One region of the Roseibium sp. QJM3NY_11 genome, then DNA from elsewhere that is predicted to be linked to it. Evidence: riboswitches for the same ligand, from Rfam matches in the RefSeq annotation. Region 1 holds a riboswitch; the other holds the start of a gene.
What was found. A riboswitch is a leader RNA that binds a small molecule or an ion and turns the genes downstream of it on or off. The one in region 1 is predicted to bind thiamine pyrophosphate.
Positions count from the first base shown of each region.

Region 2: another riboswitch for thiamine pyrophosphate. It lies ahead of AC0VX3_RS10555 (hydroxyethylthiazole kinase); the one in region 1 lies ahead of AC0VX3_RS06430 (ABC transporter permease).

Region 1 is NZ_CM149660.1:1,392,486-1,407,784, reverse strand. Features, by position in the region: gene rpoH (RNA polymerase sigma factor RpoH) at 63-950, shown strand; gene AC0VX3_RS06435 (ABC transporter substrate-binding protein) at 1,079-2,020, opposite strand; gene AC0VX3_RS06430 (ABC transporter permease) at 2,050-2,901, opposite strand; TPP riboswitch at 2,952-3,058, opposite strand; gene AC0VX3_RS06425 (hypothetical protein) at 3,197-4,942, opposite strand; gene AC0VX3_RS06420 (adenylosuccinate synthase) at 5,199-6,491, opposite strand; gene AC0VX3_RS06415 (DMT family transporter) at 6,963-7,862, shown strand; gene serA (phosphoglycerate dehydrogenase) at 7,909-9,495, opposite strand; gene AC0VX3_RS06405 (phosphoserine transaminase) at 9,571-10,749, opposite strand; gene AC0VX3_RS06400 (outer membrane protein) at 11,004-11,387, opposite strand; gene AC0VX3_RS06395 (hypothetical protein) at 11,290-11,826, opposite strand; gene AC0VX3_RS06390 (hypothetical protein) at 12,050-12,280, shown strand; gene AC0VX3_RS06385 (BCCT family transporter) at 12,318-13,964, opposite strand; gene AC0VX3_RS06380 (CoA transferase) at 14,134-15,299, opposite strand, start outside.
Region 2 is NZ_CM149660.1:2,289,045-2,304,343, reverse strand. Features, by position in the region: gene AC0VX3_RS10580 (SDR family oxidoreductase) at 1-507, shown strand, start outside; gene AC0VX3_RS10575 (OmpP1/FadL family transporter) at 588-1,304, opposite strand; partial or broken gene AC0VX3_RS10570 (OmpP1/FadL family transporter) at 1,363-1,794, opposite strand; gene AC0VX3_RS10565 (TRAP transporter substrate-binding protein) at 2,374-3,501, opposite strand; gene thiD (bifunctional hydroxymethylpyrimidine kinase/phosphomethylpyrimidine kinase) at 3,503-4,309, opposite strand; gene AC0VX3_RS10555 (hydroxyethylthiazole kinase) at 4,342-5,115, opposite strand; TPP riboswitch at 5,244-5,354, opposite strand; gene AC0VX3_RS10550 (Lrp/AsnC ligand binding domain-containing protein) at 5,502-5,738, shown strand; gene AC0VX3_RS10545 (hypothetical protein) at 5,812-6,210, shown strand; gene AC0VX3_RS10540 (DMT family transporter) at 6,293-7,294, opposite strand; gene AC0VX3_RS10535 (putative transporter) at 7,658-8,671, shown strand; gene AC0VX3_RS10530 (xanthine dehydrogenase family protein molybdopterin-binding subunit) at 8,777-11,074, opposite strand; gene AC0VX3_RS10525 (succinylglutamate desuccinylase/aspartoacylase family protein) at 11,228-12,289, opposite strand; gene rimK (30S ribosomal protein S6--L-glutamate ligase) at 12,286-13,191, opposite strand; gene AC0VX3_RS10515 (ATP-dependent zinc protease family protein) at 13,188-13,736, opposite strand; gene AC0VX3_RS10510 (VOC family protein) at 13,915-14,496, opposite strand; gene AC0VX3_RS10505 (DMT family transporter) at 14,682-15,299, shown strand, end outside.

The DNA.
Region 1 (15,299 bases):
CGTAAATCTGCGGGGCAGCAGGAGGACAAGGGACGCAAACCTGACAAAAGGGGGTGCATGCCATGGCCCAGAACGTACCGATGCTCACAGCCGGAGAAGGCGGCCTCAGCCGCTATCTGGACGAGATTCGCAAGTTTCCCATGCTGCAGCCGCAGGAAGAGTACATGCTCGCCAAGCGCTACAAGGAGCATGAGGACCCGGCGGCAGCCGAACGCCTGGTGAATTCCCACCTGCGTCTCGTCGCCAAGATCGCAATGGGCTACCGCGGCTACGGCCTGCCGATCGGCGAGGTCGTTTCGGAGGGCAATGTCGGCCTGATGCAGGCGGTCAAGCGCTTCGAGCCGGACAAGGGATTCCGGCTCGCGACCTACGCCATGTGGTGGATCAAGGCCGCGATCCAGGAATACATCCTGCGCTCGTGGTCCCTGGTGAAAATGGGCACCACGGCCAACCAGAAACGCCTGTTCTTCAACCTGCGCCGCCTGAAGGGCAAGATCCAGGCTCTGGACGAGGGCGATCTGAAGCCGGAACACGTTTCGGAAATCGCCACGCGTCTGGGTGTCAGCGAGGAGGAAGTGATCTCCATGAACCGCCGCCTCGGCGGCGATGCCAGCCTGAACGCGCCGGTGCGCGCGGAAGCCGATGCCGGCGAATGGCAGGACTGGCTCGTTGACGAGAGCGAAAGTCAGGAGACCCTGCTCGCCAACCAGGAAGAGCTGGACATGCGGCGCAAGATGCTGAGCGAGGCGATGGACGTCCTCAACGACCGCGAACGGCGCATCTTCCAGGCGAGACGCCTGTCCGAGGATCCGATGACGCTGGAGGATCTCTCCGGAGAATTCGGCGTCAGCCGGGAGCGCGTCCGCCAGATCGAGGTTCGTGCCTTTGAAAAGGTTCAGAAGGCGGTGCGCAACAGCGCCCGCTCGGTCGATCAGCAACCGGCTGCCTGATACCCGCTGGAACCCCACCGACAAAAACGCCGGAGCTGCTGCCCCGGCGTTTTTTTTGATTAAGACCTTGTTGCAGCGGCCCACAGTCTGCGGACCGGTATCAGCAGCCCAGTGTCAGCGGACCAGTGTCAGCGGATTTCGACCGCGTAGGTCTCCACCGGAACCACCTTGCCGATCAGGCCGGCTTCGGCCATGAATTCCGCGAAGCGCTTGTAGCGGCCTGCATCCAGAGCGGCCGGACGTTTGGCGAAACGCGGCAGCGTATCGCTCCAGGCGCGCTTGTTGAGTTCGTCATCGAGATGCGGATAGGCCTCGATGAACGCCTCCCAGGCCTCGTCGGGGTGGTTGGTCAGATAAATCGTCGCCGCTTCCACCGCGGCAAGAAAGCTGACGAAGCGCGGGTCCTCGGTCTTTTCGTTGTTGACCACATAGATCAGCTCGTCAAAGACCGGAACGCCGTTTTCCTCCGGGTAGAAGGCGGTGCCTTCCTTGCCCTCGATTTCGATCTGGGTCAGCTCGAAATTGCGGTAGGCGCCGATCACGGCATCGACCTGGCCGGACAGCAGCGACCCGGACAGCGCGAAATTGACATTGACCAGCTCGACGTTGTCGATCGACAGATCCACCGAGCGCAGCATCTGGCCCAGCATGGCGTCCTCGAACCCGGACACGGAAAACCCGACGGTTTTTCCCTTGAGATCCGCCAGGGTCCTGATCGGGCCGTCCTTCAGCACGATCAGCGAATTGAGGGGCGTCTCCACCAGGGTCCCGATCCGTGTCAGCGGCAGCTCTTCCTCGATCTGGGCATGAAGCGTCGGCTGATAGGAAACGGCGATATCGCCGCGTCCTGCCGCCACAAGCTTGGGCGGCATGGCCGGATCGGCCGGCTCGATGATTTCAACTTCAAGGCCCTCGGCTTCGAAGAAGCCTTTCGTCTGCGCCGTGATCAGCGGCGCATGATCCGGATTGATGAACCAGTCCAGCAGCAGGGTCAGCTTTTCGCCGGCCTGTGCCGGTGCGGATGCGAGCAGGCCCGCGGTCAGGGCAATGAACAGAAGTTGTTTTCTCATTCGGATTCTCCGTTGTGGCAGCCTGAACTTCAGCTCACAGGCTGCCAGGGCACTAAAAACTGGGTGAGTCGATTCACGGCGAAACGCATGATCAGCACCATCGCCGCCAGCAGGATCAGGGCGGCGAACATTAGATCCGCCTGCATTCGGTTGCTGCTTTGAAGCATGATGAAAGCGAGGCCGCCCTTGGCACCGGCCCACTCGCCGATGATGGCGCCCATGGGTGCAAACACCGCGGCCACCCGCAATCCGGACGCGAAGGCCGGCAGACCGGCCGGCAGGCGGAACAGCCACAATTCGCGCAGCCGCGACAGCCGGTAGAGCCTGGCCAGGTCACACAGGCCCTGGTCAAGCCGTTGCAGGCCGTCAAAAAAGGTCGATGTCACGGTGAAGAAGATCACCAGAATGACCACCACGATCTTGGAGGCAAGACCGAACCCGAGCCACAGCACCAGGATCGGCGCGATGGCAAAGACGGGCAAGGCCTGAGTGACGAGAATGGGGGGCATCGCCAGCCTTGCAGCGGCCGGAAACAGCCATAGCAGAACGGAAAGCGCGGCACCGGCCGCGGCACCGAGCACAAAGCCGAGCACCGTTTCATAGGCCGTGATGCCCGCATGGCTCAGCAGGAAGCCGGCATTTCCGGCGAAGGCCTCGAACACCCGGACCGGCCCCGGCAGAATATAGTGCTGGGTGTCGAACACCACCACGATCGCCGCCCAGACGCCCACCGCGAGAGCGATGCCCAGCAGCGACCTGATCAGCGATGTCAGGAAGGATATCATGCGGGGCAATCCCCGCTCTGCCGCCCCAACGGGGTCGGGCTGGCCGGGACCGGCATGAACGACGATGACACCTGCCGCGTTGGCAGACAAATACACATAGGATCTCCCGTCTTCGGACACGCCGAAAATGACATTGGAGATCCGGGAAAGGCTAAGGTTTCCGTCCCTTCGCCGGCATGACCCGGATCAGGTTCTAAGGGTTCGGCTGTTCGCCATCTCAGTTCCGGAAACCGGAACACCCCTCGGACCAGGACGGACCATGCCCTCTAGGACGGCAAAAGGCAAGACACTGCGCACCGCTTTTTAAGCAGAACGACTTGCAGGCAAAAGACATCGACGACATGCCGCCAGGGCTGAGGCAATCGCATCAGTTGCCGACAATGGGTGGCGGTCAGCCGGCCTGCCAGGCGGAGATCGCCTGTTCGACCGCTTCCGATCCGGGCGTGCCCTTTTCCAGGGTCAGAATGCCCCTCTTGCCGTTTTCATAGAGCATCGGAATGTCGATCCAGCCGCGTTCGCGCAGCAAGGCCAGATTGCGCTGCTGTTCGTTCGGAAGGCTCGACAGCGCGATCCAGAAGAACCCGGGCGACACCTTGACGGATGCCCCGATGAGGGCATCGCCGCGTGCCTCCTCGGTCGGTTTCATCACCAGACCGGGCACATTGACGACATCGCCCGCGGCAAAGCTCTCCGGGAATTCGTATTTTATCTCGACGAGGTGGCTTGCCGGCAGCGAATTGTCGTCATTCGGCTTGATGCGGATTTCCACCTTCACATCCCGTTCCGGAATCTCGACGGCCGCACTCAGAACAGCCTGGGCCTGGCCGTCGAGATTGGTTTCCTCCTCGACATTCCAGACCACGGCTCCCTGCGCCGCGGTTCCCGCACCACCGGTCTCCTCGCCTTCCTCGTAGAGGATCGAGCGCTGCACGCTGTCTTCAGCAACAACGGCCGGATCCGAAGGTGCGCTGTCTTCCGGTGAAATGGCGGCCAGATTGTCTTCGGGAACAGGCACCGGTGTCTCTTCCGGTGCCGTGGGCACGCGATCGTTCTCGGCCGTAGTCACGATGGACGGCTGCTCGGGATCGGGCGCCTCGGTCTGGGGGGTGATCGTCGTTGTGGTGACAGTGCGGGCATCCGGCGCCACGACATCGGCGCCATCACCGTCATTCAGCAGCCGGTCTGCGATTTTCGAGGTATCCTCGTCGGCAGCGGCTTCAGGCTCGGCTGACTCAACCACGACAGGCTCCGGCTGGGCATCCGGCACGCTTTGCGTCTCTGCGGTCTGCGTCTGGCCGGCGCCATCGGCGGTCTGGTCATTCGACCCGAGGAAGAAGTATCCCGCCCCGGCGGCAAGCAATAGCGCCAGAACGCCGGCGGCCGCAATCGGCACAATCCGGTTCGTGGCGCCGACACCCCGCAAGGCCTCCGAGGCACTCGGCTTCGACCGCTTGTCCCGACCGTTCCTGAAGGGTGCGTTTTCCGGCGCGGCCTGGTTCCCGTTACCTTCTTCCGTCCGCCGCTCCCGGCCTGTGTCCGTGTCCGGTGCAGGTTCGAACAGGCCGTCATCGGACGCCGTCTGCGTGTTGAAAGCAGGGTCCTGCCGCCCGGAAGCCGGGTCGGCGACGATCGGGTCGGCGGCAATCGGGTCGGCAGCGTCCCTGGCGCCTTGTACCGCCTGACCGGCGGCAGATCCGAGTGCCCCGGCTTCCGTCAGTGTTTCCTGCAGCGGCGACGGGATTTCGGTCGCCGCGGGTTCCACCACCGGGGCCTCGTCAAGCGGCGCGGCTGCCGGGTGCGTTTCGGTTGCGACCGGCCCGTTTTCCGGGGCTGAAACATGTGCCGTTGCCGCCGGTTGCGAAACCGGGGCCGATGGCGGTGCCGGAGGCGCGGCCTTCGCGGCAGGCGTATTCAGGCCAAGGCTCTCGCGCGCGGCCTCGGCCTCGACCTTCCGGATGGCTTCTTCCAGGCGCAACTGCTCGGCCGTGATTTCGGATGGCGCCAGCGGAGGCTCATAGGCTTTCAGCTGATTGACAATGGCATTGCGCGCGCGGCTGTAGACGCTGCGGCGCGCGGCACCATTGTTTTCAGGCAAAGACGCGATCGTTTTCTTCAGTATCGAATAGTAATCAGCCATCTTCCCGCCTACCGGCCGACTGCAAGGATCTGTTTGCGGCCCGAGGATCCGTCTCAGGCTTATAACAAGTTTTTAATGTGCGGCGCCAATTCTTCGGCAGATGCACACCGCCAGCTTTCCTTACAGCACTCTTTTTCAACCATAAATCCGAACGAACGGCACACGAGAGCGGGCCGCCGGCCCGGTGAAAACACGCCGGGGTGATTCGCGGCGCGTTTTCATGGACCTCAATAGTGTGCTTTTAACGCCACTGATCTCAATCCTGGAAGGGATTCTGCACAAGAATTGTGTCATCCCGCTCCGGACTGGTCGACAACAGGGCCACCGGAGCCCCGATCAGCTCTTCCACATGACGCACGTATTTGATCGCCTGGGCCGGCAGATCCGCCCAGGTCCGGGCCCCTTCGGTGGATTCCTTCCAGCCCGACAGCGTCTCGTAAATCGGCTTGACGCGCTCCTGAGCCCCCTGGGACGCCGGAAGATAATCGATCCGTTCGCCATCGAGTTCATAGGCGATGCAGATCTTGATCTCGTCGAGACCGTCCAGAACGTCCAGCTTGGTCAGCGCGATGCCGTTGATGCCGGAGGTGCAGACCGTCTGGCGCACAAGCACCGCGTCGAACCAGCCGCAGCGCCGGCGGCGCCCGGTGACCGTGCCGAATTCGTGACCGCGGGTTCCAAGAAACTCGCCGACTTCGTTGTGCTGTTCGGTCGGAAACGGACCTTCGCCGACGCGCGTCGTGTAGGCCTTGGTGATGCCGAGAACATAGTTGATCGATCCCGGCCCCAGGCCGCAACCGGCAGCCGCCTGCCCGGCAACCGTGTTGGAGGAGGTCACGAACGGATAGGTTCCGTGGTCGATGTCCAGCAGCGCGCCCTGAGCGCCCTCGAACAGGATGCGCTTGCCCTGACGGCGCAAGTCGTCCAGCAGGTACCAGACCTTGTCCATGTAGGGCAGAACCTTGCCGGCGATGCTGGCCAGTTCGTCGTAGATCGCCTGAGCGGAGATCTCTTCCTGGCCAAGCCCGCGGCGCAGGGCATTGTGATGGGTCAGAAGACGGTCGATCTTGGCGGGCAGCGTGGTCAGGTTCTTCAGATCCATGAGCCGGATCGCCCGGCGCCCGACCTTGTCCTCGTAAGCCGGGCCGATGCCCCGCTTTGTCGTGCCGATCCGTGTCCCGGTGTTCGAGTTTTCACGGAGCGCGTCGAGTTCGCGGTGCAGCGAAAGGATGAGCGTCACGTTCTCCGCCACGCGCAGGTTCTCGGGAGTGACCACGACACCCTGCTGGCTCAGGCGCTCGACTTCTTCTGCCAGCGCATGCGGATCCAGCACCACACCATTGCCGATCACCGAGAGCTTGCCCTCGCGGGCCACCCCGGACGGCAACAGCGACAGCTTGTAGCTGACCCCGTCGATCACCAGCGTGTGGCCGGCGTTGTGTCCGCCCTGGAACCTTACGATGACATCGGCCTGTTCCGACAACCAGTCGACAATCTTGCCCTTGCCTTCGTCACCCCATTGCGAACCGACAACAACCACATTCGCCATCTAGACTTTGCTCTCCTGAAGCAGCTTCTCTGCATCCCCTGAACGGATTCGGGATGTCAATATGATACGTCCCCGGCAAGGGCATCCCGCGTTCGCTCGAAAGCGGACCGGATGCTCTACCATTTTTGGATCGATCAATGTCTGGATGACCAATAGCGTCCGGCTGGTTATCCGTTGATCTAGCGACCGGGGCAAACGGCGCGGACTATAGACAGGTTTCGCTGAGCGCGCGAGTCTCCGAAAGGAAATTTCGCGCCCCTCCGGCCGCTTTTTCAGACCTCGTTCAATCAGGGCAGTTTGGCTTTTTTGGGGTCGGCGAAAAAGCTGCGCAAAAGGTGAGGTCCGCTGCGTCACGCAAGACCCATCAGCCCGATTGTGAAGACTGCTTCGCCATGGCTCGCTTTTCGGGTATTCCGCCGCCGGCCCGCGTGATAGGCCGGACCGGGACACACAAGCAGAAAGACTGTCGGAATGCCCTTGCGCAACTGGATCATGCTGGCCGTTCTCGGCGCCATATGGGGCGGGGCGTTCCTGTTCGCCAAGGTTGCCGTCGCCGAAATACCGCCGTTGGTGCTGGTGTTCCTGCGGGTCGCGATCGCCTGTTGCGTTCTGCTGGCCGTGCTCTGGCATCAACGGCTGCTGCACCATCTGGAACCGCGCCTGGCGGTGCCGTTCCTGATCATGGGTTTCCTGAACAACGCCGTTCCGTTCTCGCTTCTGTTTGCCGGACAGACGGTGATCGGCGCCGGGCTCGCATCGATCCTGAACGCGACCACGCCGATCTTCACGGTCATTGTCGCCAGCCTGCTGGTCAAGCAGGAAGAATTGCGCGCTCATCGGATCGCCGGGGTTGCCCTGGGTGTTGCCGGTGTCGCCATCATGTTGTGGAGCAGCCTGACAGGGCTGGCCACCGACCCGGTCTGGGCGCAGATGTGCTGCCTGGGCGCAGCCATGTCTTATGCCTGTGCCGCGACTTTTGCCAGACGCTTCAGGTCGCTGCCGCCCCAGGTCGCCGCAACGGGCCAGCTCATGGGCTCCAGCACCCTCATGCTGCCGGTCGCGCTGGTCTTTGCCGGCGGCTGGATGCCCGCGGACGCCGGTCTGACCACGTGGCTCAATGTTGTCGCGCTCGGCGTGCTGGGAACCGCGATTGCCTATCTGATCTATTTCCGTTTGCTCGCGGAGGCCGGGGCGACCAACGCTTCTCTGGTCACGTTGCTGGTTCCCGCGAGCGCGCTCCTGCTGGGCTGGCTGGTTCTGGGGGAAAGTCTCGGTCCGCTCCAGCTGGGTGGTTTCGCCGTGCTTTTGTGCGGACTGATCGTTCTGGACGGCAGGATCCTGCGGCGCAAGTCAGCCACACCGGGCCAGTGAGGCGACCGGCGGCGCAAGAGCGCCGCCGGGTTTCCGTCGGGCAAAGTCAGAACTTCAGCAACTTGACCTGTTTGACATGCGAAACCGCCTCCAGGCGGCTCATGACGTCCCGCGACACTTCGCCGTCCACTTCGACAAGACAGATGGCGTCGTCTCCCGCCGCCAGCCGGCCAAGGTGGAAAGTGGCGATATTGACGCCGCTGTTGCCGAGTTCCATGCCGAGCTGACCGATGAAGCCCGGCTTGTCTTCATTGGTGATATAGAGCATGTGCGGCCCGAGTTCGGCTTCCATGTTGATACCCTTCACCTGAATGATGCGCGGTTTGCCGTCACCGAACACCGTCCCGGCGACCGAACGTTCCTGACGCTCGGTGATCACGCTCAGGCGCATATAGGTTTCATAGGCGCCCTGCTTCTCGCGCCGAAGCTCCTCGACCTTGATGCCCCGTTCCTTGGCCAGGATCGGTGCGGACACCATGTTGACCGTCTGCAGGAGCGGCGTCAGCAGCCCGGTCAGGGCGGCGGCGGTGAGCGCCTGAACGTTCATTGCCGCAACCGCACCGGCATATTCCAGCCGAACGCCCTCGATACCCGTTTCGGTCAATTGCCCGGCAAACGATCCGAGTTGCTCGGCCAGGCGCACAAAGGGCGCCAGCTTGGGGGCTTCCTCGGCGGAAATCGACGGCATGTTGAGCGCGTTGCGCACCGCGCCCTGAAGAAGGTAGTCGCACATCTGCTCGGCAACCTGCAGCGCGACATTCTCCTGGGCTTCCGTCGTCGACGCGCCCAGGTGCGGCGTGCACACGAAATTGGGCGCACCGAACAGCGCGTTGTCCTTTGCGGGTTCCTCGGCGAACACGTCGAAAGCAGCACCGGCCAGCGTGCCCGCGTCGAGCGCGGCCCGCACGGCCTCCTCATCGGCCAGCCCGCCGCGCGCGCAATTGATCAGGAACGCGCCCCTGCGCATTTTCGCGAGGGCGTCCGCGTCGATGATATGCCGCGTCTTGTCGGTCAGCGGCGTGTGCAGGGTGATGAAATCCGACCGGCCCAGAAGCCCGTCCAGTTCCACTTTTTCGACACCCAGTTCGACCGCCCGTTCCGGCGTCAGGAACGGATCATAGGCGATCACCTTCATCTTCAGGCCGATCGCCCGTGCGGCAACGATCGAACCGATATTGCCGCAGCCAACCAGTCCGAGGGTCTTGCCGGTCAGTTCCCGGCCCATGAAGCGGGACTTTTCCCACTTGCCGGCCTGGGTCGAGGCATCCGCAGCCGGGATCTGCCGGGCCACCGCCATCATCATGGAGATCGCGTGTTCCGCCGTCGTGATCGCATTGCCGAAAGGCGTGTTCATGACAATGATGCCACGGGCCGTCGCCTTCTGGATATCGACGTTGTCGACGCCGATGCCCGCCCGGCCGATCACCTTGAGGTTTTCCGCCGCCGCAATGACCTTTTCGGTCACCTTGGTGGCGGAGCGGATCGCAAGACCGTCATAACGGCCGATGATCTCCAGAAGTTTTTCCTTGTCCTTGCCGACATCGGGCAGGAAATCCACATCCACGCCGCGATCCTTGAAGATCTGAACGGCAGCGTCGGACAATTTGTCTGAAATCAAAACCTTGGGAGCCATGTGAGCTTCTCCTTGAACAGGGAACACGTCCGGGCAGCGCACCGCCCGGAAAGATCTTCACGTTTGGAGAAAAACTCAGGCGGCGTGAGCCAGTTTCGCTTTTTCGCTCTGGTAGGCCCAGTCGAGCCAGGCCGTCAGCGCGGCGATGTCCGAGGTCTCGATGGTCGCTCCGGCCCAGATCCTGAGACCGGACGGCGCATCCCGGTAGGCGCCGATGTCATGGGCGACACCTTCGCCGTCCAGCGTGCTGACGATGCCCTTGGCAAAGGCGGCCTGCGCATCGGCGGCGAGCGCCTGGACTTCCGGATCGGTCACCTTGAGACAGACGGACGTGTTGGATCGTGTCGCCGGATCGGCGGCAAGAAAGTCCACCCATCCCGTGGCAGCAACCCAATCGGCCAGAACCTTGAGATTGGCATCGGCCCGCCCGCGCAAGGCCTCGAGGCCGCCGAGACCGTCCGCCCATTTCAGTGCATCGAGATAGTCTTCCACGCACAGCATGGAGGGCGTGTTGATGGTCTCGCCCTTGAAGATGCCCTCGATCAGCTTGCCGCCCTTGGTCAGGCGGAAGATCTTCGGCAGCGGCCAGGCCGGCGTGTGGCTCTCCAGCCGGTCGACGGCACGCGGGCTCAGGATCAGCACGCCATGGGCCGCCTCCCCGCCGAGCACTTTCTGCCAGGAAAAAGTGACCACATCGAGCTTGTCGAAGGGGAGGTCCTGCGCGAAGGCCGCCGACGTCGCGTCGCAGATGGTCAGGCCGTCCCGGTCCGCCGGGATCCAGTCGCCGTCCGGCACCCGCACGCCGGATGTGGTGCCGTTCCAGGTGAAGACCACATCGTTGGAAAAGTCGGCGGCGGACAGGTCGGGAAGCTGGCCGTAAGGCGCCTCCAGGGTCCGGGCATTGTCCAGCCTGAGCTGCTTGATCACATCCGTGACCCAGCCGGAGCCGAAGCTTTCCCAGGCCAGCATGTCGACGCCGCGCGCACCGAGCAGTGACCAGAGCGCCATCTCGACGGCGCCCGTATCGGAGGCCGGAACGATGCCGATCCGGTAACCTTCGGGCACCTGCAGCACCTTGCGGGTCAGCGCGATGGCTTCGGCGAGTTTCGCCTTGCCCGGCTTGGCGCGGTGGGACCGGCCAAGCGGCGCGTCGCCAAGCTGGTCGAGCGACCAGCCGGGACGTTTGGCACAGGGACCGGACGAAAAATTGGGATTGGCCGGACGCACGTCCGGCTTGACGGTAAGCTTGGTCATATCAGTCTACCCTTTCAGATAGGAGCCCCTCGTTGGGGAGGGGTGGCCCACCTATGGGGATAAGACGATAGCGACCCGGGGTCAATTCAATTCACGAATGAGGGCTGCGCGCGAGACCGGCTTCCGCATCTCCGGGAACCGCGCGCGCCTCCCGAAGGATTGCCGCTCGTCTCTCGGCGGCCACGGCGGTGCCGGCCCGGACACAAAAGAGGCCGGTCAGACGACCGGCCTCTTGAAGACTTCTGATCGGTGGATCAGAAGTTGCTCGTGATCGGGCCCTGCGGCTCGTAGTAGACCGGACCCGATGCCGGTGCACTGGTACTGCCGAAGCTGTAGCGCACACCGAGGCGGATTTCGTGAGCGGTCAGGTCTTCCCACTTGACGCGGGTCTCACCGGTGCCGGCATCATGCAGTTTCACGGTCGCGGCATCGCCGAGATCGCGGTACTGGTAGCCCGCATCAAGCGCCCAGTTGTCGGTCACCGCATAGGACGCACCGGCCATCAGGGCCCAGGCGAAATTCCATTCGCTGTTCTTGCCGTCATAGTTGGTGCGGCCGCCACCACCCGGGTTGATCGAGTAGGTGCTGTTGGTGGTCACGTAGGACGCGCCGATACCCGCGCCGACATAAGGCGTGATCTTGTGCCAGGTGCCCAGATCGACATAGCCGTTCAGCATCATGGTCCAGACGTTCGATGTCTGTGGCTTCTGTCGAGAAGCCGCCGGCGCAGGTGCCGCAGACCGCATAGCCCTTGGCCTGAGCGGCGGTCTCGTAGTCCAGCGTCACATCCGTGCGGAAATAGTCGTTGAACTTGTAGCCGACACCCACGCCGATCATCCAGGCGTTGTCCATCGACTCGCGCTGAAAGCGCAGGTCGCCGATCACAGGGTCGTTAAAGCTTCCGCTCGGATCATTGTAAAACTTGTAACCGATGTCGCCGCGCAGGTACCACCCGCCGACCGCCGGAATTTCCGGCACGTGCTCGATAACCGGAGTTGGCAAGTCCGCAGCGAAGCCCGCAGTGGAAAGCACAACAGCAAACCCGGTCAAAGACAAACGCTTGATGAAATTGTCCATGTCCTCGTCCTCTTCCAGTGAGCGTCCGCCTCATCTATTATTCGGACACATCAAACTTGAAAGCATACTGAGGCGAATTCATTAATTGTGCCTTAACTCTGTTAATTAACCGCGTTTTTTTACCTTAAGAAAACCTTAATGGCAGCAAGCCTTGCTTACAAATGAAGACCTTGGTTTCCGTCAAGGAACAGATCCACCTGCCGAGAACCCCGGTCAGGACAGGATGAAACAGATACTGATCACCGCTGCGCCGGTCACGGACCAATTTGGCAGGAGACTGCGCAGCATCGTCGAACAGGCCCGGATCGACGTGTATCCGGCAGGCGTTTCAGTTCGGTTCATTGACGACCATGACGCCGGATTTCAAATCCCGAGCACTCTTTCAAAAGCCGGATCAGGAAGGATAAATTGCAAAAAGTCCGGCGTGCCCGAAAACCAGGCATCGACGCATTGAAACGGGAGAGGCCGTGCAGACTCCCCCGCTCTTGAGCTCATGGCGCGACATGAACGCTCTGCACGCCGTTTTTCTCTCGAATGCCGTCGCGAATGACGGCTTTGACGAGCGCAAACGCCATCAACACCATCACCAGGCTGAACGGCAAGGCTCCGATCACCATGGCGGTCTTGATCGCGCCAAGGCCTCCAACGATCAACAGCCCGCCAACCACCAGACTGAGGGCGGAGCCCCAGAAGATGATATGCGGACGTCCGCTTGGATTTTCTGCACCTGCCGCATTGATCGTGTTGACGATGAGGATTGCGGAATCTGCCGTCGTCACCAGGTAGGTCAGCAACAGCACGACAACGATCATCGCCATCAGCCAGGCAACACCGCCTGACAGGATCAGGTCCAGCATTACGAAGAGCTGACTTTCCTGCCCAGCACTCGAAATCGCGTCGCCTGCAGATCCGTTCAGGGTCAGGTCAATCGCGGTCCCGCCCACGACCGTGAACCAGACGAAACACATCAGCGACGGAACGACAATCGAGCCGACAATGTATTCGCGCAACGATCTGCCGCGTGAAATTCGGGCAAGAAAAACCCCGACAAACGGTGCGAAGGCAATCCACCAGGCCCAGTAGAACACTGACCAGCCGCCTTGCCAGGCGGCAAGTGCGTCGCCGGTTTCGGTTCCATCCGGACGCCAGACGGTGACAAGAAGTTGAGGCAGTGAGATCACGTAGTCGATCAGACCGCTCAGCAGCGCGTTCATACCGAAGAAAGTCGACCCGAAAAGCAGGAAGAACGCGAGCAGAAAGAAACTCAGCCCCATATTCAGGTTGGACAGCCATTTGATGCCTTTTCCGACGCCTGACAAGGCGGACAACGTCGAGGCCCCCATGATGACAAGCAGCGCAAGGATGACGCCTGCTGCGGTCGGCTTGCCGTCAGGCTGGATGATCCAGTCACCAAGTCCGATCCGGCTGAGACCGGACACGAATTGCTCCACGCCAAACCCGAGGGTCTGCGCGACGCCCAGGATTGTCGCGACGACTGCAACAACATCGACCACGTGGCCGATGGTTCCTGAAAGGCGTTCCCCGAAAATGGGTGTCAGACCGGAGCGAATGGTAAGCGGCAGGTTCCGCCGATACGAGAAGTAGGCAAGCGAAAGCCCGACCAGGGCATAGCATGCCCAGGCCGAAAAGCCCCAATGCAGGAATGACCAGACGTAGGCGGGCGTGACATTGTTTGCCGAAAATCCTTCCGCTTCACCCAGGATCACATTTGGATTGGTGGCGAAGTGATACATCGGCTCCGCCGTTGCAAAGGTCAGCATGCCGATGCCGATCCCTGCTCCGAACATCATCGAGAACCAGGAAAAATTCGAAAACTCCGGCTTGTCCCCGACTTGCCCGAGTTTCAACTTTCCTGTGCTCGGTATCAGCGCCAGGATGAAACAAAGAACAAGAAAGAAGGCAACGGTATAGACGTACCAGCTGGCAAAATTCTTGAGCAGCAGGCCGTTGAGCGCATTGAGAACGGCAGCCGCATTTTCCGGCACGGAAATCGCCCAGACAATCAGTGCACTGACCAGCACCTTGGATGTAATCGCGACATTCTTGCTGAAGCCCGAGTAAAATCCGCTGTCCGCGGTTTCGATGGACAGGTGCATCAAAGGGGGTTTCTTCGCCATGGTTCTTCCCATATGGCTGGTAAGCACGAGACAAACAGGATCCGTTGCCCCCCGCAGGGAGTTGCCGGCTGTCTCGTGTCGTTGGGAAGGCGCGCGTTTTCTGATGTTCTGATGCACGCCCGCAGGGGTCGGGGCGGACCGCCCTCCAGCGATCCGTCCCGCTCAAATATCAACTTGGCAAATATTCATCGCTCCAGGAAACACTGAGATCTCCGGATTTGAGCATGGTCTCAATGGCCTGATCCGCGTAGCCGAGTTCCTTGAGAATGACGCGGGTCGACGCCCCGAACTTTTCCGCCGGAGACACGGAACAGACCTTGCCTCTCACCGTGCGCACCGCGTACGGGTCCAGTTGTGTGATCTCGTGCCCGCTGGGATGATCGGGGTAGATCGAGAAGGAAAAACTTCCGTTTTCAACGCCCGACGTCCCATCGGCGATGCGTGAATTTTCAGCGCGCAATGCATCGATGTTGTCGCAGATCGCGACACCGATATCGGCAGCGCGCAGCCGCTCGACCCACTCGGTTGCCGGGAATGTCTGGAACGCGGTCGCAAGATAGGCGGCGCGCTCTTCCGCCGGCACGTCCGGCAGGTCCTCCATGCCCTCGACATTGCGGAACCGGGGCAAGTCGCTCTCATAAGCACTGAGCAGCACATAGACACCCGATGCCGTGCTGTAGAAACGGCTCAGGTCATCATGACCATTGGCTTCCGGACCCGACGGCTCGTCAAACAGACCCCGGCCGCGGTAATCGTAGCAGTACGGGATCTGCAGCAACCCGCTGTTGGCCGCGAGCGACGTGCGCCCGCGCCCGATCCGGCCGAAACGGTGCTTCTGGTAAAGTGCGGTCGCCACGGCAAGCGCTCCACCGAAGCCGCACATCACATCGATGGTGCCGACATGCGCGTGCTCTTCCGGCGTATCCATGGCACCGCCGAAGCGCAGCATGATGCCGGTGATCGCCTGGACCAGATCGTCATAGCCGATGTAGTCCGTGCGTGTGCCACGCTGAACGCCACTGAAGCAATCCAGCTTGCAGAACAGCGCATTGGGGTTCAGCTTGCGCAGACGCTCCGCATCGAGCCCCACCCGTTTGATCTGTGTGTCCGGCGCGTTCCAGACGATGACGTCCACGGATTTCACGATATCCTCGAACACCTTGCGGCCGTGTTCCGCCTTGATGTCCGCCAGGATCGACCGTTTGCCGCGCATTTGCGACATGCCGTAGACCACGGTGTTCCAGCTGTCGTAGAGCGGCTTGGACGGGTCCAGCTTGATCACTTCCGCACCGAAGCGGCTCAGATAGCTTGCAGAGTGCGGGCCGGCGATCACAT
Region 2 (15,299 bases), 900 kb from region 1:
CCGCCCCGCAAGGACTATACGGAACTTGATCGCGAAGCGCTTCTGGAAGGGGCCCTCCAGAACTTCGTGACCCCGGTCGAACTGATCCAGGCCGTCACGCCGGGGATGAAGCAACGCGGCTTCGGGCGCATCGTCAACGTCACCTCGCTGTCGGTGAGGATGCCGATCGAGGGCCTTGACCTGTCCAGCGGGGCCCGGGCCGGACTGACCGCGTTTCTGGCCGGCGTCTGCCGCCAGCTCGCCCCTCACGGTATTACCGTCAACAATCTGCTGCCCGGCAAGATGGACACGGACCGCCTCAAGGGCGGTTTTGCCCGTGCGGCCGAGCAAAGCGGCCGCAGCATCGACGAGGTTCGGGCCGAACAGGCTGCCGAGATCCCCGCGCGGCGTTTCGGAACGGCGGAGGAGTTCGGCCAGACCTGCGCCTTCCTGTGCTCCCGCCAGGCCGGCTACATCACCGGCCAGAACATCCTGCTGGACGGCGGGCTGTTTCCCTCGGCCTTCTGAGACCCAATGCCGTCCATCGAAACGCGAAAGGCCGGGGAACACCCCGGCCTTCCTTGTTTTCGTGACCGTGAGGATTCGGTTCAGAACTTGTAGCGCAGCGATGCGGAGACAATGTTCACATGGCTGTCGACATCAGCCGCGTAGGTGCCGAAGGTCGAATTGTAGTCCTGATGGTCCGCATCGATGTTGATACTCGTCGATTCCGGGATGATGTGGGTGTAGCCCAGATCAACGGACAGATTCTGGTTGAAGTTGTAGCTGGCACCGGCGGACAGCCACCAGCGATTGTTGTCCGGCAGGCGGGTCGAGCGGATTTCCTCGTCGATCGGGGAAATTTCATACCCCAGACCGGCGCGCAAGGTGAGCTTCTCGTTGAAGTCGTACTCGCCGCCAAGCGAGAAGAACCAACCGTCATCATAGTTGAAATGCAGGGTGGTCAGCGTGGCGCCGGTTGCGTCGGAGGTCGCCCGCGGCGATTTCAGCCGGCTCCAGTTGGTCCATTCGACGGTTCCCAGAACCCGGAACTTGTCGGTCAGCCGCTGTTTGGCGGAGATGTTGACCATATCCGGCGTCACCACGCCAAGCCCGATCGCACTTCTGGTCCCGCTGGCGAACAGGTCGCCTTCCAGATCGTGACCGACACCAGAGCGGTAGCCGATGCCAATTTCGGTGCCTTCGAAGGGGCGCACGGTCAGACCGGCCGTGACACCGAAACCGATGCTGTCGCCCTTGATCTCGTTCGACCGCGGAAAGCCTGCGCCCGAGGTCGCATCGGCGGACTTCAGGGAGACGTTCAAGATACTGAACCTGGACGCCGACCGCGACCGTGACCATGTCGTTGATCTGATAGGCGATGGCCGGGTTCACGTTCAGGGAAAAGACCGAGGACGACCTTGAATAGAACTGGCCGGCCCAGTTCAGATCGGGTTTGGTGGACAGACCGAAGGGCGCATTGATGCCGACACCGAAGATCAGCTTGTCGTTGAGCCGGTAGGCGGCGTAGGACGCGGGAATGAAAGCGTCGGAGGCGATATCGCCGCTGCCGACGGACGACGTTCCCAGCAGCCCCCCGGACAGGGTGCCATCGATATCCGACACCGGGAACAGGCCCGAGCTGTGCGCCTCCACGGTCAGCCCCTGCTGCGCGCCCATCAGGGACGCCGGGTTCCAGTATATCGACGAAATGCCCCCACCCGTCGTTCCGTATCCCGCAAAGGACATCCCCTGAAAATAGGCACTCTGTTCACGCAGCGCGAAGCCACCTGCATGCGCAGTTCCCGCAATCATGGATAGTGCTATCGCAGTCGATGCAAATAGAACCGAATTTTTGTTTGCGCTCTTCATAGCGTTTCCTCCCTTGTCCGCCCCACCGGGACGGGTCACGACATCCAGTGACTGATTTTTCGGAGAAAGAGCCGGGATACAACACAATAATAAGGGCGATTGCGTATGCGACAACACATGCTGCACTGCAAAATACGATGCAGGAAGACGAGAAATTTCTATCGGAGGGCTTCAGAAACTTCCAAAACAACACTTCCGGAGACTGTTCTTCATGGTATCGACACACTTTCGATCACTTGCCCAAAAAACAGGCAATAATTCCATGACCTTCCGATAACGTCAATTAGCACCGCAACGTTGCGACTTTGTCACAGGTTTCCTAAGGGAATATGTTCACTTCTTGCCATAAGTGCCTTGCAATCACTTGGTAAAAACATCGATGGAAAGTCTTCCTTCCCGGTCAGATCCGGCTCGGCCCCAAGAGACCGGCCTGCCCTGCCGGGGTCTCCTGGGGTGGTCTCCTGGGGTGGTCTCCGGGGCGATCTCCGGGGCGATCTCCCGAACCCGGTCCGGCGGACCGGGTCAATCCCGACGCGCAGGGCGCTCGCCGTCACGTGCCGCCATGAACCGGCGCATGGCGACATCGCTCCAGGGTGAAAGGCGGGACAGCGCAGCCTGCTGACTGTCGTGGATCCGCCTGCCGAGGGCGTCCTTGTCCGCGAAGTCCGCAAGGACCTTTGCGGAGGTCTCTCGCAGGGCCGTCATCACGTCGTCCGGATAGGGCAGCACGGTGACCCCGTCCCTTTCCTGAAGCAGACGCAAGGCCCCGGCATTTTCCCAGTCGCTTTCAGCAAGCGAGCGGCCGTTTTCCGCCCGGCAGGCTTCCAGCACGATGGCCCGGAGATCCTCCGGCAAACCTTCGAGCGCCACCTGATTGAAAAGCGCTTCGCCGGTGCCGTTCGGCTCGTGGAAGCCGGGTGAGTAATACGAGCTGGCGACCTTGTGAAAACCCATCGCCCGGTCGGACCAGGGACCCAGAAACTCCGTTGCATCCAGAACGCCGCTCTGAAGGGCCTGGAACAATTCGCCCGGCGGCAGGCTGACCGGTGTCGCGCCGAGCCGGCGCATCACTTCGCCGCCAAGACCCGGCATGCGGATCTTCAATCCCCTCAGGTCGTCGAGGCCAGTGATTTCGCGCTTGTACCAGCCCCCCATCTGCACCCCGGTGTTGCCCGCCATCACCGGCTTCAGTCCGAAGGGAGCATAGAGTTCGTCCCAGAGCGCCTGCCCGCCGCCCTGTTCGATCCAGCTGATGTGCTCATGCGGCAGCAGGCCGAAGGGGATTGCGGTGAAATGGACGGCGGCCGGGATCTTGCCCTGCCAGAAAAACGAGGCCGTGTGCGCCATCTGCGCCGTTCCGGCGGAAACCGCGTCGAAGACGCCGAGCGCCGGCACCAGCTCTCCGGCCGCAAACAGCCGCACGCGCAGCCGCCCCCCGGACATCCTGCCGATGCTGTCGGCGATCCGCCGCGCGGTCACGCCGGGTCCGGGCAGGTTCTTCGGCCAGGACGTTACCATCTTCCATTCGATGGTCGCCCCGTCCTGCGCAAGCGCCGGCGCGGCCAGTGCCGCCGTGCCGGCAGCCGCGGACGCCCCCAGAAGAGCTCTCCGGTTGATCAGCCTGGTCTTGTGCGAACGTCCTTCGGACATGTCATTTGCTCCAGATTTCATGAAAATGGTGGACCGGTCCGTGCCCCGCGCCGATCACGAGCCTGTCGGCGGCGGCAATGGCCGCGTGGACATAGGACTTGGCATCCCGGATCGCGCTGTCCAGGTCCTTGCCGAGGGCCAGTCCGGCCGCGATCGCCGAGGACAGGGTGCAGCCGGTGCCATGGGTGTTGTCCGTGGCGACCCGTTTCGCCCGGAGCCAGGTCACGTTTCCCTGCGAGTCCGTGAAAAGATCCGCGCTTTCGTCCGTGGTGCCGTGTCCGCCCTTCAGCAGCACCGACCGCGCACCGCGCCTCAACAGGCTGTCGGCCTGCGCGCGCATGGCCGTTTCACTGTCCGCCATCGCTGTCTCCAGCATCCGGGCGGCTTCATGAAGGTTGGGCGTGACGACATCCGCGCGCGGCACGAGCACCGACATCAGGCAGTCGACGGCGCTGTCGGCCAGCAGCGGGTCTCCGGACGCGGCCACCATGACCGGATCCAGCACCACCGGCCCCGTGTCATGCCGCGTCAGCCCTTCGGCAACCGCCTCGATCACGTCGACGCGGGCCAGCATGCCGATCTTGGTCACGTTCACCTTCAGATCCGAATAGACCGCATCCATCTGCGCCAGAACGAAATCGGGCGGCACCTCGTGAAGGGCGCTCACGCCCAGCGTGTTCTGCGCGGTCAGGGCCGTCAGCACGCTGGCGCCATAGACACCCAGAGCGGAAAATGTCTTCAGGTCGGCCTGGATGCCGGCCCCACCGCCGGAATCCGAGCCTGCTATGGTCACCGCGATCGCGGTCATGGCGTCTCCTTCGTGTGTTCTGAATACATGTTTCAGGCGGCCTTGAGCCGGGCCTCGATATCGCCCAGGCTCATCGCGTAAAGCGCGTCGAGCAGTTCAGGAACCAAGGTTCCCGGCCCGCCGGCCCTGGCGGCCGCCATTTCGCCGGCGATGTTGAACACCGACAAGCCACAGGCGGCAGCCAGCGCCCGGTCGGGCTCGACGCTGGCAAAGGCGGCCAGAACCGCGCCGCCCGCGCAGCCCGTGGCGGTGACACGTGCCATCAGCGCATGTCCGTTCATGAGCCGGAAATCCCCGCCCCTGCTCTCGATCTTGTCTTCCGCGCCGGTCACCGCGAACACCGTGCCGCCCGCGATCAGCTTTTCCACGCTGTCGCGATCCGGGAACAGCGCCTCCATTTCCGGCCCATTCAGACGCACAAGATCCGCCCCGTCCGCCAGCAGCTTCCCGGCGAAGGCGCAGCGGACGGGCGACCGGTTGACAAAGACCGGATCGAGGCAGACCGGATGCCCGGCCGCCCGCGCCGCCTGAACGGCAAGCGGGATCGCCACACGGCGGCTCGCATCGAGTGTTCCCAGATTGACCAGCAGTGCGTCCGCGCTCGCGGCAAAGCCGGCGACTTCGTCTTCGGCGATGGTCATGGAGGGCACGGCACCGAGCGCCAGCAGCACATTGGCGGTGAAATTCTGGGCGACTGCGTTGGTGATCGCATGAACGCGCGGCGACTTCTGCCGCACCCGCTGCAACAGATCGTGAACCGTCACAGCGGCAAGAGGCGCGGTGGATGCGGCGACGCTGAGGCTCATGAGGCACCTCCGGCAACGGCTGACCACATGCCGGTTACGTCTGTGCCGAGATCGCACATTCCGGTATCGCCAGCGCCAGTAGCGCCAGTTCCGGCATCGCAATGAAACTGAAACGGGCCGGTGGCCCAGAAGGTCATCATCTCAAATCCCTCCGCCGGTACAAGCCGGATCAGGTTCAAGGAGTTGGCCAGCCGCCTCTCAGCCCGATCCACGATCGCCGGGCACCCCCATGAGATATCGAACAGCTAACAAGGCTCGACCTGCAATGCAAGTCCCTGATCGCTGCGGGACATTGCCGACGGACAGCAGAAGCGATTGACTGGATTGGCGAGATGCGCGATGTCCTAGGTCATCATTTTGCACTGTCCCAGCATCCGGAGCGCCGCATGACCCCGTTTTTCGTGATGATCAAATGCCAGCTCGGCAAGACCTACCAGGTCGCCAACGCGATCGCGGACGCGGAGATTGCCTCCGAGGTCTATTCCACCAGCGGCGACTACGATCTTCTGGTCAAGGTCTACATCGAAAACGGCGCGGATATCGGCCATTTCGTCAATGAAAAGGTGCATCCGATCGATGGCATCCAGGACACCAAGACGATCATCACCTTCAAGGCCTTCTAACCCATCCTGCCACCCTATGGACGCAGGCTGCCCGAACGTGTTTTCCACCGCTCCGATTGTCAGGAGAAGCCCCATGCGTATTTTGAAATCCGCCGCCCTCGTTTTCGGTCTCAGTCTCCTGCCACTTCCGGCGACCGCCCAGGGCATGCCGCCGGAGCAGATCAAGCAGATCCTCGACGTGACCAAGGCAAGCTGGGTGTCCTTCCGCGACTGGCAGGGCCAGGATCTGGTCTATTTCACGCATCTGGAAGCCTGGAAGTGCGGCATCGAATATGTGTTCTACGGTGTCAACGACGGCCCGATCGACCAGGAGTGGGCGCTGGACGCCTGCAATCCGGACGCGCCCAACGCGGTTCTCAAGGACAAGCCCTATATCGCGCGGCCCGGTGGCTCGGTGCAGTCCGTCAGCGTTCAGCTGATCTACCCGGACGGCACGAAAAGCCCGGTCGAGCGCTTCGAATACAAGCGGTAACGGTCACCGGATTCGGGAACTTCGGACTGGGCGGGCGGATCGGGACTGAACCCTGCCCCTGCCCCTGCCCGTAAAGGCAATCTCACGATCTCGACGGCGACGAGGCCCGGCGGGCCTTGGTCCGGTCGAGGCCCAGCTTGTGCTCGCGGAAGATGACGAAGATCCCGGCGGCGATCACGATCAGCGCCCCGGTCACGACTTCCGGCACGGGCACCTCGGAAAAGACCACCCAGCCGACGATGATCGCCCACAGCATGTTGACATAGTCGAACGGGGCGATGGTGGATGCATCCGCGAAACGGTAGCTCTGGGTCAGCAGGATCTGCCCGACCCCGCCGGCAAGGCCGAGAAGGACCAGAAGGCCGGCGGTCGGAAGATCCGGGACGATCCACGCCTGCCCGGGCAGAACCAGCCCGAGCGGCAACGTCAGCAGCGCCAGCACGGTCGAGGATCCGGCAAACCAGGTGACGATGGTCGACGTGCGCTCCGTCTCGCAGAGTTTGCGCACGGTGATCATGGCGAGCGCGGCGAAGCCGGCCCCCACAACCCCCAGCATTGCGCCGAACTTGGACGGCCCGTCGAGATCTCCCTCGCCGAGATGCGGCGACAGCACGACCAGAATACCGATGAAGCCGACGCCGACCGCGCTCCAGCGATAGATGCGAACGGTTTCACCGAGCAGGAAGAAGGCCAGCACGACCACAAACAGCGGTGTGGCAAACCCGATGGCGGTGGCATCGGGCAGAGGCAGAAGGTAAAGCGCGGTGAACGAGCAGACCATCGCCGACAGGCCGACCGTTGCACGCGTCAGGTGCCTTCTCGGGTTGGCTGTCCGGAACGCGAGACTGAGTTCGCCCCGCATCGCCACCATCATCAGAACCGGAAACAGGCCGAAAAAATTGCGCGCGAACACGAGCTGGCCGATGGGAACCGTCTCCGCGGCAATCTTCAATGCCGTCGCCATCACGAAAAAGACCAGCGTGGAGGCCAGTTTCAGGCTGATCCCGAGCAAGGGGGCCTGCCGGGTCATGCCGGTCGGGGCCGGCGGACCCGCAGGCCCGGATTTCAGGGTCGAAGACGCCATGTCGGGGATATCCAGATGCCGGCAGAAACGCCCCCCGAACGGAGGGCCGGGCGCACGCAGACCTGAGAAAGTCCAACGCTGCATCCGGACGAATTTCTGCGGCGGTTTTCGGGTGCCCGCCTGCCGGCGGACGACGTGAGGGACGGGTTCGGTTGGGACAGGACAGCCAGTATCTCGTGACAGCGGCCCCTTTGCAATCTGCCGAAGCAACATTTCGGCGCACCCGACCCCATGCCCACTCGGTATTTGTGCCCGGTCGCGGTCAAAACCTCTTCAAAACCGCTTCATCGGGCGCCACCGCTCTCCCTTTGCCGGAGCGGTTATCTATAATCAGCGAAACCCCGATTCGAGAGGCTCGACCACATGTTCCGTTCCTTTTTCCAAAACCGCACATGGTTCCTGTGGGCCTGGGTCGGGTCGGTGCTCATTCTGTGGGTGACCTGGTACAAGGTTCAGCTCGATGTCAGGATCAACGAGTGGTTCGGCAGTTTCTACGACATGATCCAGAAGGCACTGACAGAACCGGGCAGCACCACTTTCGAGGCCTATATGGCCGAACTGTCGACGTTCTTCTGGATCGCTGCGCTCTACGTTGCCATCGCCGTCGTTCTGGATTTTTTCATCAAGCATTTCATCTTCCGCTGGCGCACCGCCATGAACGACTACTACATGGCCTATTGGCATGTGGTGCGCGACATCGAGGGCGCCGCCCAGCGCGTTCAGGAAGACACCATGCGCTTTGCCCGGATCATGGAGGGGCTCGGGGTCGCCTTCATGCGCTCGGTGATGACGCTGATCGCCTTCCTTCCGCTTCTGTGGGAATTGTCCAAGAACGTCACGGAACTGCCCTGGATCGGGCCGGTTGACCACGCGCTTGTCTATGTCGCCCTGCTGTCCGCCGCGTCCGGCACGGTTCTGCTGGCCGCGGTCGGTTTCAAGCTGCCGGGCCTGGAATTCAACAACCAGAAAGTGGAAGCCGCCTATCGCAAGGAACTCGTCTACGGCGAGGATCACGAGGAGCGTGCCAGGCCGGAAACCGTGGCCGAGCTTTATGCCGGCGTCCGCAGGAACTACTTCCGACTGTTCTTCCACTATCTCTATTTCGATGTGGCCAAGTGGTCCTACCTGCAGGCGACCGTTCTGGTGCCTTATCTCGCCCTGGCGCCGACCATCATCGCGGGAGCGATCACCCTGGGCGTGATGCAGCAGATCGTTCGGGCCTTCAGCCGGGTCGAAAGCTCGTTCCAGTACCTGGTCAATGCCTGGACGACGATCGTGGAACTGATTTCGGTCTACAAACGTCTGAGGGCGTTCGAGACTCATATCTGGGAATACGAGCGCAACGGCGGCACACCCCAGCCGATGCCCGCGGAATAAGGCCAGTGGAATAAGGCCTGGGACAGGGCCACACTCAAAAAGCCGCCCGGGCGGGCGGCTTTCCGAATGCTGCAGGACAGTGGTGACGCGGTGAAACGCCGGCGCCTATCTTGCCGCCTGAATCGCGTCCCAGACCCGAAGTGGAGTTGCCGGCATGTCGATCAGGTCGGTGACGCCGGCGCCTTCCCTGAGGGCCATCTGCAGCGCATTCATCACGGAGGCGCAGCCGCCGATGGATCCGGCCTCCCCGGCCCCCTTGATGCCCATGGCATTGGTCGTGGAGGGAATATTGCGGGTCTCGAAACGGATTTCGGGAAGATCGCCCGCCCGGATCATCTGATAGTCCAGCAGGGACGCCGTCAGGAGCTGACCGTCGTCATCGTAGACCGTGTGTTCGCACAGCGCCTGGCTGATCGCGGACACCGTGCCGCCATGGACCTGGCCGACCAGCAGCATCGGGTTCACCGTGACACCGAAATCATCGACGATGACATAGTTCACCACCTTGACGTTACCGGTCTCCGGATCGACTTCCACTTCGCTGATATGGGTTCCGTTCGGATAGGTGGCTTCGCTCTGCGAGACCTCTTCGCTGGCCTTCAGCGTTTCCCCCGCCGAAGCGGCGATCTCGGCCAGTGTGACCTGCTGGTCGGTTCCCACCACCCGCACGACACCGCTGTCCAGTTCGAGATCCTCGATCCCGGCTTCCAGTTTGTCGGCCGCCAGTTCCTTGACCTTCTTGACCAGCGCGACGCTGGCATCGCGCACCGACGGCAGGCCGATGGGGATCGACCGCGAGCCCCCGGTGCCGCCGCCCTTGCGCACCCGGTCGGTATCGCCCTGGATGAATTCGATGTCCTCGATGGTCACCCCGAACTGCTCGGCGACAACCTGGCTGTACGCCGTTGCGTGCCCCTGGCCGTTGGTCTGTGTGCCGATCAGCAGGGTCAGGCCGCCAGAGGCATCAAGTTCGAGTGTCGCTTCCTCGCTGCCGGGAAACGCGCAGGCCTCCACGTAGCTGCAGATGCCGATGCCGCGGTATTTGCCGTTTGCCGCACTGGCCTGCTGACGCGCCTTGAAGTCCGCCCAGCCGGCGACCTCAAGGGCCCGGTCCAGATGGCCCGCGAAATCTCCCGTGTCGTACATGCGCCCGGTGCCGGTGGTGTAGGGCAACTGCTCCGGCCGGATGAAATTCCTCCTGCGGATTTCCACCGGACCAAGCCCGGTCTCTTCGCCGGCCTTTTCAATCAGCCGCTCGATCAGATAGGCGGCTTCCGGCCGCCCCGCCCCGCGAAAGGCATCCGTCGGCACCGTGTTCATGTAGACCCCCTCCACTTTCGCGAACACGGCGGGGATGTCATAGAGACCGGAAGTCATGGACGTGCCCACATAGGGAATGAACGGTCCGAACTGGTGCAGATAGGCACCCATGGCGGCCTTGACGTCCACCCTGAGCCCGAGGATCCTGCCGTCGCTGTCAAGCGCCAGCTCCGCATGGCTGAGATTGTCCCGGCCATGGGCATCGGTGACGAAATGATCCATCCGCTCGCCCGCCCAGCGCACCGGCCGGCCGAGTTGCTTCGCCGCGATCATGGCCAGCGGATACTCCCGGTAGCAGAACCCTTTCGTGCCGAACCCGCCACCGACTTCCGGCGTGATCACCTGCAGGTCTTCCTCCGGAAGATCCAGTATTTCGCAAATGACGTTGCGCATGCCATGGCCACCCTGGGTGCCCAGGGTCAGCTTGAAACGCCCGCTTTCAGAGTCGAATTCGGCCACGCAGCCGCGCAGCTCCATGTAATTGGCCACGACGCGGTTGTTGACGAGATCGACGGAGACGACCTTGTCCGCGCCGGAAAAGGCCTCTTCCGTCCGGGCCTGATCGCCCTGGCCGTAGGTAAAGGCGACATTGGTTCCGAAGTCCGGCCAGACCTTCACCGCATCCGGCGCAAGCGCGTTTTCGATCCCGACGACCACGTCCAGAGCATCGTAATCGACCTCCAGCGCTTCGGCGGCGCTGCGGGCTGTCTCGAGGTCATCGGCAACGACGAACGCGATCGCATCGCCCACATAGCGAACCTCGTCCGCGCACAGCACCGGCTGCTCCGGAACCCGAAACCGGGATCCGTCGATCTGCTTCAGCAGGGCCTTGCACGGCATGGTTCTGCCGGCCAGCTCTGCCCCGGTCAGAACCTGGCGGACCCCATCCATCGCGCGCACGTCCTCGACATTGTCGAGCCGGATCCGCGCGTGGGCCATGGCTGAACGCAGGACGTACCCGTGCAGGCATCCATCCGGCTTGTAGTCCGCCGTATAGACACCGCGCCCGGTCAGGAGCGGTTCATCTTCCTTGCGGCGCAGCGCGGCGCCAACGCCGAATTTCGGAGTGACCATCTGGTTCATGAAACTGGACCTGCTAATTTGGGAAGGCAATCCCGAGAACGATTGAGCTTTGTTCGCGACGACCGGGTTGAACATAGCGCCCTGAAGGCACCTGGGCCAGAGGGGCTTGATGTCCAATGCACCGGCGAGAACGCTTTGTCTGGTGCGACGAAGTTATATGATTTCATCCTCGTCGAACAGGGGATCGGCTTCAAGTTGGGACGCGAGACTGTCGAGGGTCAGTTCCGCGTCGTCTTTCTCGCTGATGGCGGCAATGTGAAACAATCCGTCGCCTTCGTTGACCACTGGCAGATGGGTCCGCCCCACGATCAGCCCGCCATAATCCGCAATCACGTCCCGTTCGTTCTCGCCGAAGGGATCGGAGACGATCCCCAGCAGCATGCCCGGCTCGATCATGTCACCGGTCGACTTGAACGGTCGCAACAGCCCGCCCGCCGGAGCGCGCACCCAGTAACTGGACTTCGTCAGCATGGAGCGGGCCTTCGGCCGTGTGATGCCTCTGGAGCCGACCATCTTCAGCGCCCGCATCACCCGCAGGATGCCGGAGACGCCGGCACGAATGGCCATCTCGTCGAAACGCAGGCCCTCCCCCGCCTCGAATACCAGCACGTCGGTCCCCTTGGCCTGGGCGGCCGCGCGCATGGACCCCTCGCGCAGTCTCGACGTCATCATCACCGGAGCGCCAAAGGCCCGCGCCAGGGACAGGGTGTCCGGCCGCGTCGGCGAAAACCGGATCTGCGGCAGGTTGATGCGGTGGATCGCCGCCGAGTGCAGGTCGATGCCGTAATCCGCCCGGTCGACGATCTCGCGCATGAAAAGTTGCGCCAGCCGTCCCGCCAGGGAACCGCGCTGGCTGCCGGGAAAGCACCGGTTGAGATCGCGGCGGTCCGGCAGATAGCGGGAATGGTTGAGAAATCCGAAGGCATTGACGATCGGCACGACCAGCACCGTGCCTTTCAGTTTCTCAAGTTCAGGCGCGTCCAGTTGCGGTGCCTTGAGGATCCGCCGCGCGATTTCAACGCCGATGATCTCGTCGCCATGGACCGCCGCACTGACAAATAGAACGGGCCCCGGCTTGCGCCCGTGCAGCACATGCACCGACATGGTGACCGGGGTGTGGTCCGACAGCACGCTGACCGGCAGATCGATCGTGCGCCGGGTCCCCGGAGCGATCTTGTGATCGCCGATCTCGAAGGCCTTGACGCGCGGGCTCAACCGCGTCCCTTTGTCTTGGTCTTGCCGGCTTGCGCGGTCTTGCTGAGAAAGTCGATGATCTTGCCGGCGACGTTGATCCCCGTGGCTTTTTCGACCCCTTCGAGCCCGGGTGAGGAATTCACTTCCATGACCACCGCGCCGTGGTTGGACCGCAGCATGTCGACCCCGCAGACGTTGAGCCCCATGGTCTTGGCCGCCCTCACCGCCGTGGAGCGTTCTTCCGGCGTGATCTTGATGGAATTCGCGGTGCCGCCCCGGTGCAGGTTGGACCGGAACTCGCCCTCCGCCCCCGTGCGTTTCATGGCCGCGATGACCTTGCCGCCGACAACCAGCGCCCGGATGTCCGAGCCGCCCGCCTCCTTGATGAACTCCTGCACCAGAATATTCACATTGGCGCCGCGAAAGGCCTCGATGACCGACTTGGCCGACCGTTCCGTGTCCGCCAGAACGACCCCGATTCCCTGTGTGCCTTCCAGCAGCTTGATCACCACGGGGGCGCCGCCGGCGGTCGCCAGGACTTCCTCGGTCATTTTCGGATCATGGGCGAAGGTCGTGACCGGCAGACCGATCCCGTCGCGCGCCAGCAACTGCATCGAACGCAGCTTGTCGCGGGACCGGCCGATCGCAACGGATTCATTGAGCGGGAACACCCCCATCATCTCGAACTGGCGCAGCACGGCAAGGCCGTAAAAGGTGATCGAGGCCCCGATTCTCGGGATCACCGCATCGAACCCGGTCAGCTTGTCGCCGTTGTAATAGATCTCCGGCCGCCGCGAGGCGATGTTCATGTAACACCGCAAGGTGTTGATGATCTCGAGTTCGTGCCCGCGCTCCTCGGCGGCTTCCTTGAGGCGTCGATGCGAATAGAGCTCCGCGTTCCGCGCCATCATTGCAATCTTCATCGGTCCTCGTCCCCTGGTCTCGGTAGGGTGGCTGAGTCTTGGCGGGTAGCTGAGCGGTGGCTTGTCACCTGTGACGCGGCACCGGCCACGTCCGGCTTGCCGGCCAGAAACGACCGGCCCGCATGCACCAGAACCTTGTGCCGCCGGATGGCCGTGCGCCCGAGGATCATGTCAAAGCCCATGTTGGTCCGGTCCGCCAGCGACACGTCGACCTGCCAGCGATGGCTGCCCAGATGCAGCAAGGTGCGTATGACAATCCGGCGCTCCGGCACACCGCTCGTATTCTTGATGCTGCGCTCGTCGAGAACCGGTACTTCAACCCGGAAATCGCTGTGATAGCGGGACGCGGGAACGCGAAACCGCACCCAGTTCCGGCCGTCCCGGTCGAAGACTTCCTGGTTCTCTGCGTGAAGCGCGGATGTCCGCGCTCCGGTATCGATCTTGGCACGCATGTCGAACACGCCCAGTTCAGGCAGACTGACGATTTCACGCCAGCCGATCACGTCGTCAGCGGCGGCGGGACGCTTCTTTTTCGCGGTTTTCATTCATTGAAGTCCTGGCGCCCCGTCACGGGATCACCGATTGGTTCACTTGCCGGGCGAGGATGGCATGGCCTGCATTGCGGCGCAATATGGGACAGCCCCGTCTCCGCACCGCTCCTGGCCGACGGACCGGATCAAGCCATCGAACAGGTCCTTGTGTGTTGAGCCTGCCGGTGTGCCTTCAATAGGGATCTTTCGGCGTCCTGTCCTCCGACAGGCTGCGCCGCGTGTCCCGGGTCAGAAGTTCGATCGCGTCCGCCATATGCGCTTCCTGGATATTGTAGTCGCCACGGGCGACCCGGATGCGGTGAGCTTCCAGCATGACCTCGCCCATCGGCACCCCCTTGGGTGGCACGAAGCGGTAGCTTGCCAGCTCGATCAGAAGACCGAGTGGGTCACGGAAATAGATCGAATCCATGAACCCCCGGTCTTTCGGGCCGCTGTGCTCGATGCCGCGTGCATCCAGCCGTCCGGCGATCTGGCGAAACGTCGCCTGGGACACGTCCAGCGCCAGATGATGGACGCAGCCGATGGTCTGCGGTGCCGGCTCCCGGTCCGGTGTGCGCTCCTCACTGGTGAAAATCGTGATCAGCCGGCCATCGCCCGGGTCGAAATAAAGATGGCTCTGATCCGCATCGTCCAGATTGGGCTGCTCGAACACGAAAGGCATGCCCAGCAGGCCCTCCCAGAAGTCGATGGAGGTCTGCCTGTCGGCCCCGACCAGCGTGATGTGATGAATGCCCTGTGTCTGGATCTTCTGCATGGTTTGCCTCCCCTGTTTGGAGGATTATGCCGTTCCGGAGCGAATGGGCCAACCGCAGGGCCTATCTTTCTGGACGAAACGCGCTAAGCTTGCCGCAACTGCAACGAAAAGCCCAATCCGGCACGTGCTCTTGCTCCGGCCCCCACGGCCCGCCGCATCCGCATGCCGTCCGCCCGGAAACCATTATGGACATGCAAAGCAAGCCGCCGGCGCCTCCCAGGGCCGCCGGCAATCGTTTCCATCGCAGTCTCGCCAGAAGGACGGCGCACCTGCCGTCCAACACCATCGGCGCGCTCTGGATCCTGCTGGCGGCCTTCCTGTTTTCCATCATGGTCACGCTGATCAAGTTTGTCGGCCAGGATCTGGGTGTCTTCCAGATCCTGGTCGTCCGCCAGGGTGTCATGCTGATCATCGTCGCCCCGAAGATCCTCAGCGGCCTGCCGACGTCCCTGGCAACCAGGCGGCCCGGCCTCCAGATCACCCGCATCGTCGTCGCCGCGACAGCCATGCTTTTCGGCTTCACCGCGGTCATCGAGTTGCCTCTGGCGGACGCGACCGCGATCAGTTTCTCCAAGACCTTCTTCCTGACGATTTTCGCCATCTGGCTGCTCGATGAAAAAGTCGGCGTGCACCGCTGGGGGGCGACCATCGTCGGCTTCCTCGGCGTCGTGCTGATGCTGCGTCCCGATGGCGATGGCCTGTTCGACCCCTTCGCCCTGATGGCCCTCGCCGGAGCGGCCTGTGCCGGCATGGTGATGATCGTGGTGCGCATGCTCACGCGGACAGACGCACCGGTCACCATC